2 regions of the Pseudoalteromonas sp. A25 genome follow, and region 2 is predicted to be linked to the other one. Evidence: predicted binding sites of a transcription regulator. Region 2 holds the regulator's gene; the other holds the start of a gene.
The links. The regulator FliA, encoded in region 2, starts transcription of late flagellar genes. The targets are predictions, from matches to a motif close to CTAAAGNTNNNNNNNNNNNNGCCGATA.
Positions count from the first base shown of each region.

Region 1: the regulator FliA is predicted to act here: its motif matches at 1,701-1,727, upstream of GDK41_RS04200 (DUF3530 family protein).

Region 1 is NZ_AP021846.1:928,896-933,327, reverse strand. It holds gene nhaD (sodium:proton antiporter NhaD) at 1-372, opposite strand, end outside; gene GDK41_RS04205 (DUF368 domain-containing protein) at 664-1,569, opposite strand; gene GDK41_RS04200 (DUF3530 family protein) at 1,762-2,607, shown strand; gene djlA (co-chaperone DjlA) at 2,668-3,510, opposite strand; gene murU (N-acetylmuramate alpha-1-phosphate uridylyltransferase MurU) at 3,513-4,178, opposite strand; gene GDK41_RS04185 (aminoglycoside phosphotransferase family protein) at 4,175-4,432, opposite strand, start outside.
Region 2 is NZ_AP021846.1:1,279,960-1,284,391, forward strand. It holds gene flhF (flagellar biosynthesis protein FlhF) at 1-740, shown strand, start outside; gene GDK41_RS05745 (MinD/ParA family ATP-binding protein) at 733-1,593, shown strand; gene GDK41_RS05750 (RNA polymerase sigma factor FliA) at 1,620-2,330, shown strand; gene cheY (chemotaxis response regulator CheY) at 2,369-2,752, shown strand; gene GDK41_RS05760 (protein phosphatase CheZ) at 2,773-3,555, shown strand; gene GDK41_RS05765 (chemotaxis protein CheA) at 3,569-4,432, shown strand, end outside.

The sequences.
Region 1 (4,432 bases), 350 kb from region 2:
ATCAAAGACTTTGCGCTCTTCAAGTGCATTAATGTAAGTCATTGCCACTAATAAAAAGAGCATCAGCTCTGAAAATTCGAGCAGATTGTGCCGAAATGCGTCTTCTGTGACATGAGGGATATCATGGGTAACATAATAGGCACTGATCAGCATCCATATTAACCCCGCAGCCACTAGGACAGGTTTGGACTTACGCAGGTGCAACTTTTCTTCTAGCATCACCAAAGCATACGCAACAACAAAAATGGCTATGCAAACAACCCCCAGTATGGAAGCCGTTAAATCTATTGGCGTACTTTTAGCCCATGCAGGTCCAGAAATCCCAGCTAAGACCAAAGTGCTCAAGACAAGCTTGCCGTTAAGTACGCCCATTTTTTTACCTTTCATTTGTGTGTAAACGCTTAAGTAGCTTAAAAATACTTTGCAGCAACAACCCTCGTATGACTCACTGCTAGCAATACCGGAGAGTAGAGCGCAAAATCAGTCGATAGATTTATATGTCGAGTTGGTTTGAAAAGAAATAATGCTTTGGTATTAGAGGTGGTGGCTGTCGCGATAAACCGGCGCTAAAAAACAGCTATATGAAATAATTTCAATGATTGACATCTTGTGCAACCAAGCCAATTTGCATGGCTGCACAGTTGGTAATGTTGCTGGCGATATTTATTTTTCTTCAGTGAGCTTTTCGACCGCTAGAATGAGGAGCAAACCAGCCACAGCTAAAGCTATACATAGGCCTGTTTGAGGCGATAACCCCGTAACACTGGCGAATTCCATCGGGCTCACGTTTTGCTGTAAAAGCGGCTTTTCAATGCCCTTGGAATTGGTATAGGTTGAGACCACCGTTTTCCATGGCCAAAGTAAATTCAAAGATCCAATCAAAAAACCAGCCAGAAGCGAAAATGTTAATTGTTCATAGTTATCCAGCAACCAAGATAAAAAACGAGAAAATATCATTAACCCAAACACACAACCAATCAAAAACAAACCTATCAGAGAGACCTCCTTTGCTGTTATCGCGCCCAGAACATGCCCATACATGCCCATCAACAATAGAATAAAGCTGCCTGAAATGCCCGGTAAGATCATCGCACATACTGCGATGGCGCCCGCAACAAAAAACATCCACCAATGAGGCACAGCTTCAGATGGTGCAATCGTTGTGATAACAAATGCGATAAGCGCCCCGATCATACAACTGAGCACTGTCTGCCATTGCCATTGACTGACTTGCTTAGCAACATGAATAAATGACGCAACAATCAAACCGAAGAAAAAAGACCACACCAAAATTTGATGATGTGCCAATAAGTAAGTAATTACTTTTGCCAATGAGGCCGCACTCGTAACTAAACCTGCAAATACGGATAATAAAAAAGCCCCATCGACATGACGCCAGAACGCTTTAACGCCACTCTTTTTTAATACAGCTAAAGCATTTAAATCGAAGCTTTTTAAGGCATGTAAAAAACGTCCATAAATCCCTGTTATAAAGGCTATAGTTCCCCCTGAAACGCCAGGCACAACGTCGGCTGCGCCCATCCCTGCTCCTTTTAAAAAGAACCACATGTAGTCTCGTTTTGAATCACACTGGTGTGTCACTATTTTTACTCCACATATAATTTGTCGCTAGTCTATCGCAAATATATTAAACCAAACAGCACCACACGCACCTTCAAGTAAACTCAAGCAAGTTTTTATTAAAAAAAAGACGTGTGGTGCCGATATACAGATATTGTATTGTTTGAAGATTTTATCGCTATGCGTTTTTCGACTTGTGCTCTGTTCTTTGTTGCCATACTCATTAGCCAAAATAATTCGGCTAATGCTGCGCAATTCATTATGCCTGAGCCGCGCACAAAGATAGAACAGCAGGATTTAGTCAAATACTTTTCCGATAAGCTTATCGAGCTCGAAACGGAAAGTGGAAAAGTTGCCACACTCTTTTCCCCTTATATGAGCGCAAGTAAAAGAGGTATTGTTATCCTTCTTCCCGGTGCAGGCCATGGCCCACTATCCGTGCATGGTCTGAGTTATTTATCTGAGGCACTCACCGATGATGGTTTTGATACTTACGCACTCCAAACTCCCGAATTAAATTGGCAAGCTGATTTATTGAACATTGAACAGCCCAGCGTGGAGCAAGAATACGCGTATGAAGGACCTTGGTCAGAGGCTATGTTAGATGATTATAAAGAGCAATTATTATCAAGCTTTGACGCGGTATATCAGCAACTACGCGTTACAAGTGAGGATCAAATTGTTGTTGTAGCACAGGGCGTAAGTGCAGGTGTATTTTCTGAGTATTTGGCTTCTTTACCCAATATCAATATTGATGCCTTTATCGCGATTAGCGCTCAGTTGCCAAATATAAATCGAAATAAAAACTTACCAGCAGCTCTCTCACTGGTAAGCCCTCCGCTGCTTGACATTATCTATTCACAAGACAACCAAACACTTCACGAAAACGCCAAACAGCGAAAGCGCTGGGTACAACGAAATAACAAATATGACTATCGTCAAAGAGAGTTGTTTGGCTTAAGTACTGAGCACAGACAGCACCAACGACTACGAAAAGAGCTAGATGGTTTTTTAAGGCAACTCTAAATACACTGCTAATAAATTCAAACTGTTATAGCAGATATAGACATAACACAGAGCAAAATATTAGCTGGCTCTTTTCAAAAACTCATAAGCAGATTGAATATCCTGGCTTTTACGCTTAGCCACTTCCATCATATGTTCAGGTAACCCCTGTGAGACAAGTTTATCTGGGTGGTGCTGAGCCATTAACTTTCGATAAGCGCGCTTTACATCTTTATCACTAGCATCGCTAGATAAACCTAACACAGCGAGCGCTTGCGATTTTGAGAACGCAGGCTCTGGCTGTGCAAACTCTTTTTGTCGATAGTTTTGCTGGCCCTGTTCAAAACGCTGTTGCTGCTGACGGAAGCTAAATTCAGCTTGATAACGCTTTAAAATAAAACGAAAGTGAGTCGCCGAGATGCCTAAATACTGACTCACTTTTTGCAGTAACTGTTTCTCCTGGACCGCCAAGTGCCCATCAGAAAATGCCATCTGAATTTGAATTTCTAAAAATAGCTGTAGTAAGTCGTATCGCCTTGCAAACACTTCTTTAAAGTCTGTTATTGCTTCTTTAAGCTGAAACTCAGGATTTTTTCCAGAACGAAAGGCATTCTGAGCTTCTTGCCTATTCTCGCCGTGTAACCCCATCTCATCCATAAATGCAGTGGCGGCTTGAATATGTATTTCGCTTACCCGACCATTAGATTTTGCGATGTGCCCCATTACGGCAAAGCAACTTGAAAAAAATAGCGCTTGGCGCTGATGCAAATCATCTCCGCTAAAAAAGCCTTGGAAACCACCCACTCTATCAAAGTTTTGTTTTAGGCTCTTATCGAACATATGACCAAGCCAGAACCCTAGGATTGCGCCAATCCAACGCCCAAACATAAACCCAAAGCACGTTCCTAGCAGCTTTCCCCACATATTTATTGCTCCTGAATACGATTTATTTCCATCAGGCGCTCGGGCGTGCCTATATCACTCCACACTCCCAAGTAAAGTTCAGTAGAGACGACTCCCTGCTGTAAACCTGCTTTGAGCATAGGTCCTAATGGAATGAACCCTGCTTCATAAGGTTCAAAGAAATGTTTATGATACAATCCAATGCCTGCAAAAGTATAACGTTGCTCGTTAATAGTTTGATGTGCCAGGCAAAAATCTCCATCTGGGTTATGAGATGGATTTTCCACTAGAACAATATGCGCTTCGCCAGAGTTAAGCACTAATTGGGTTAACGCACTGGCATCATAATCAGTAAAAATATCGCCATTTATAACAATGAACACGTCATCACTGTTGCACAAATGATCTATTGCGTGAATGATACCACCTGCGGTTTCTAAACCACCCGCAGGCTCACGGCTGTAGTATATATTAACGCCATATTGCGCACCGTTACCAAAATACTCTGCTATTTTATCCCCTTGCCAGGCAAGGTTAATAACAATGTCCTTTATCCCTGCATTTTTTAGTCTAAGAATGTGATATTCAAGAAGAGGGCGCTGTGCAACTTTAAGCATCGGTTTGGGTAAATTAGCGGTCAGTGGCATCATTCGCTTTCCTCTGCCAGCCGCAAGGATCATAGCTTTCATAATGTACTGCAACTCAACTTAGCTTCTACTTTTGGCATTATGTCATGCCTTAACCAAGTTGCAAGCCACTGAAATGGCTCGTAACAATTTGCCACATCCTCAATATAATGCAATGTTGGCATGATATTTTGCAAATAACCTGTTTTATTATCTCGAAGTAACAATCGACAAAAAATACCTGCGGCCTTAAGGTGGCGTTGCAACCCTGTTAAATCAAAATAATAGCAATATGTGTCGTATGACATCTTTGGTAG
Region 2 (4,432 bases):
CTAGAAAAGAAGCATGGAATGCGCTATTGAACATGGTTATTAATCAAATGCACACTACTAATAACGATATCCTTCGTCAGGGTGGTGTATACGCGTTCGTTGGCCCAACGGGTGTTGGAAAAACGACGACCGTTGCCAAGCTTGCAGCATTAGGTGCTCAAAAATTTGGCGCTGATAAAGTGGCCTTGATCACAACGGATACCTACCGTATTGGCGCATATGAACAGCTATCTACTTATGGTCGGATCATAGGGTGCCCTGTTAAACAGGTTAAAGATGCGAACGAACTTGCAGAAGTTTTGTATCACTTACGTAATAAACGACTAATATTAATAGATACAGCTGGTATGAGCCAAAGAGATTTGCGTTTAACTGAGCAATTAAATACTTTGATGAGAAGTACTCGGGTTGATATTCGCAGTTACCTTGTATTAAGTGCAACATCGCAAATGCATGTGTTGCAAGAAACTGTACGCCACTTCCAAAAGGTAAATTTAAGTGGATGTATCTTTACTAAACTTGATGAATGTCTAAGTTTAGGTGAGATTATTAGCATAGCGATTCAAAATCGCTTGCCAATAGGGTATCTTACCAATGGTCAGCGAGTTCCTGAGGATATTCGCGTTGCAAATGCTCAAAAGTTAGTCAAAAAAGCTGAGCAATTGTATTTAAAAAGAATAAAAGCACAACATTCGAGACCTGTAGCAGTAGCGTCTCAGACAGTAGGAATGTATGATTAATACAGTATTAGATCAAGCAAGTGGCCTGCGTAAAATGAGTCAAAATAGTAATCACGGTGTTAAAGTTATCGCGGTAACAGGTGGAAAAGGTGGAGTTGGCAAAACCAATGTGTCTTTGAACACCGCAATAGCACTTGGCCAGCAGGGAAACCGCGTGTTGGTACTCGATGCCGATTTGGGTTTGGCTAATTGTGATGTTATGTTGGGCCTTAGGGTTGAGAAAAACCTTTCACATGTGCTTTCAGGTGAGTGTGAATTAGATGAAATTTTAGTGGAAGGCCCAGCTGGAATCAAAATTGTTCCAGCTACGTCTGGTTCGCAAAGCATGGTTGAGCTAACACCAGCTGAGCACGCAGGATTGATTAGAGCGTTCAGTGAACTCAATACCGAATTTGACATACTGATTGTAGACACCGCTGCGGGCATCTCAGATATGGTACTTAGTTTTTCTCGTGCCGCCCAAGATGTGGTTGTTGTGGTTTGTGATGAGCCAACCTCCATTACTGATGCCTATGCATTAATCAAAGTGCTTAGTAGAGAGCACGGGGTTTATAAATTTAAAATTGTTGCCAATATGGTGCGCAGTTTACGCGAAGGACAAGAATTGTTTGCTAAGCTCTCAAAGGTGACGGATAGGTTTTTAGATGTAGCGCTTGAGCTTGTCGCAACAATACCGTTTGATGAAAACATGCGAAAGTCTTCAAGACGTCAGAAAACAATTGTTGAGTTATTTCCTAACTCACCAGCAGCGGTGGCTTTTAGAGGCCTTGCAAGCAAAGCCGTAAAATGGCCTATCCCACATCAACCCTCGGGTCATTTAGAGTTTTTTATTGAACAACTTGTCAATGGTTAATTATGGCATCATCGGTGAGTAAAGCCATGGGGTATCAGACATCTGATAATATACACAAAGTGGTGGAACGTCATGCATCACTTGTCAAAAAAGTGGCGTGTCATTTATTGGCGCGTTTACCTGCCAATATTCAACTAGATGATTTGGTACAGTCTGGCATGATCGGGCTAATCGAAGCGACAAAGAATTTTGATGCCTCGAAAGGTGCTAGTTTTGAAACATTTGCGGGTATCCGGATACGCGGTGCAATGTTGGATGAAATTCGCAGAGGAGACTGGGCTCCCCGCTCAGTGCACCGCAAAAGCAGAATGGTTGCCGAAGCCATTGCAGAGCTTGAGTCTATCCTTAATAGAGAACCAAAAGACACTGAAATTGCTGAAAAACTTGATATTACGCTAGATGAGTACCATCATATTCTTAGTGATGTTAATTGCAGTAAAGTCATAGGTATAGAAGATTTAGGTGTAGATGAAGATGTCATTTCGCCTGCAGACAATGATTTATCGCTAGACAAACCATTTAATAACGTTAAAAATGAACGCTTTAACGAATCGTTAGTGGCAGCGATAAAATCTTTGCCAGAAAGAGACGCCCTAGTGTTGTCGCTTTATTACAACGATGAAATGAATTTAAAAGAAATCGGGCAAATACTAGATGTAAGTGAATCTCGTGTTAGCCAAATTCATGGGCAGGCAATGATAAGGCTAAGAGCTAAAATCAATGACTGGGTCAATTAGAGTAAAAATAATAGGTTCAAACCTCACTGGAGGATGTTTTGGATAAAAACATGAAAATTCTCGTGGTTGATGATTTTTCTACAATGAGGAGAATAATCAAAAACCTGCTTAGAGATTTAGGCTTTACCAATGTACAAGAAGCTGACGATGGTAGTACTGCGCTTCCAATGCTACAAAATCAAGAGTTTGATTTTGTGGTCACTGATTGGAATATGCCTGGCATGCAAGGTATAGATTTGCTCAGAGCAATTAGGGCGGATGAAAACCTTAAGCACATCCCAGTGTTAATGGTGACAGCGGAAGCCAAGAAAGAGCAAATTGTAGCAGCAGCGCAAGCTGGGGTTAACGGTTATATCGTCAAACCTTTTACTGCAGGAACACTAAAAACTAAGTTAGAAAAAGTGTTTGAACGTTTAGGCTAAGAACTAAGAAGGAGAGGCTAATGTCAACGCCTTCTGTGCCGCAGATCAGCCTTGAACAGGCGAAACAGCTTGTTGCTTATTTAGAACAAGGCGAACAAGAAAAAGCAGATCAATTAATTTTAGAAGCTGCGAACAAAGAGCAATCAGAGTTGTTTGCAGAGGTCGGTAAGTTAACACGACAGCTGCATGAATCTTTGAAAAACTTTGAACTCGATACGCGTCTTGCTGATTTGACGACTGAAGCCCTTCCTGATGCAAAGCAACGTTTAAATTATGTCATGGAAATGACAGAAAACGCTGCAAATAAAACGATGGATGCCGTAGAGGCAAGCTTGCCTTTGGCCCAACAGTTAGCGGATGACCTGTCAAGCATAAAACCAACTTGGGATCGTCTCATGAGACGTGATATCCAACTAGGTGAATTTAAATCTCTATGTCATGATTTAGATAAGTTTATGCAAGGGTCTCAAACGCGAACAGATGAGTTACAAAGCTTGATGACGAACGTGTTGATGGCGCAAGACTATCAAGACTTAACAGGGCAAGTGATCCGTCGAGTGATCGAGCTGGTTAGAGAAGTTGAAGATAGCCTTATCAATTTGTTGACCGTATTTGGCACGTCAGACGAACTACCCAGCAAAAACAAACAAGTTCAAAGCAATGTTAGTTCGCAAAATGATGTTGATGTTGACGTTAATGAAATCTCGGGGCCAGAAGGTCCAATTATTGATGCAGATCAGCGAGATGATGTTGTGTCTGGTCAAGATGAAGTTGATGATTTGCTATCAAGTTTAGGCTTCTAATAGGAGAGTATGCATGAGCTTTGAAGTCGATGAAGATATCCTACAAGACTTTCTCGTAGAAGCCGGGGAAATTCTAGAGCTGCTGTCGGAGCAGCTTGTTGAGTTGGAAAATAACCCTGAAGATAAAGACCTACTGAATGCAATTTTTAGAGGTTTCCATACTGTAAAGGGTGGTGCTGGCTTTTTAAGTATGACTGAGTTGGTCGATGCCTGTCATGGTGCCGAAAACGTTTTTGATGTATTACGCCAAGGACAGCGAAAAGTCACTTCAGAGCTGATGGATGTTATTCTCCAATCGCTTGATACTATCAATGAAATGTTCGGCCATATTCAAAACCGTGAACAACCGGAGCCAGCAGATCCTGCTCTTCTTGAAACATTACACCAGCTTAGTAAACCTCAGTCAGAGGATGAAGTCATAGACTTACCGGATGTAGCTGAACCAGAGGTACCGGTATCAGAAAGCCCTAGCCAGTCAGAAATGATTGATGCAGATGATGTTTTGTTTGATATTGATTCAGCGGGTGATGGTACTGAGCAAGATGGTGGTATTGATGAAATAACTGAAGATGAATTTGAAAGCTTGTTAGATGAGCTACATGGAACTGGAAACGGCCCAGCTAAGGCGGCAAAGGAACCACAAGCTAGCGATTCGCAAAGTGATGGTGATATCACAGATGATGAATTTGACAGCTTGCTTGATGAACTTCATGGTGTAGGCAGTTTTGGTACCATTAAGAAAGATGACTCACCAGCACCTGCCCAGGCATCGAGTGAAGCTGCTTCGAACTCTTCGACAGATTCCGATGACGAAATTAATGACGACGAGTTTGAAGCTTTGCTTGATGAGTTACACGGAAAAGGCAGTGCGCCTCGT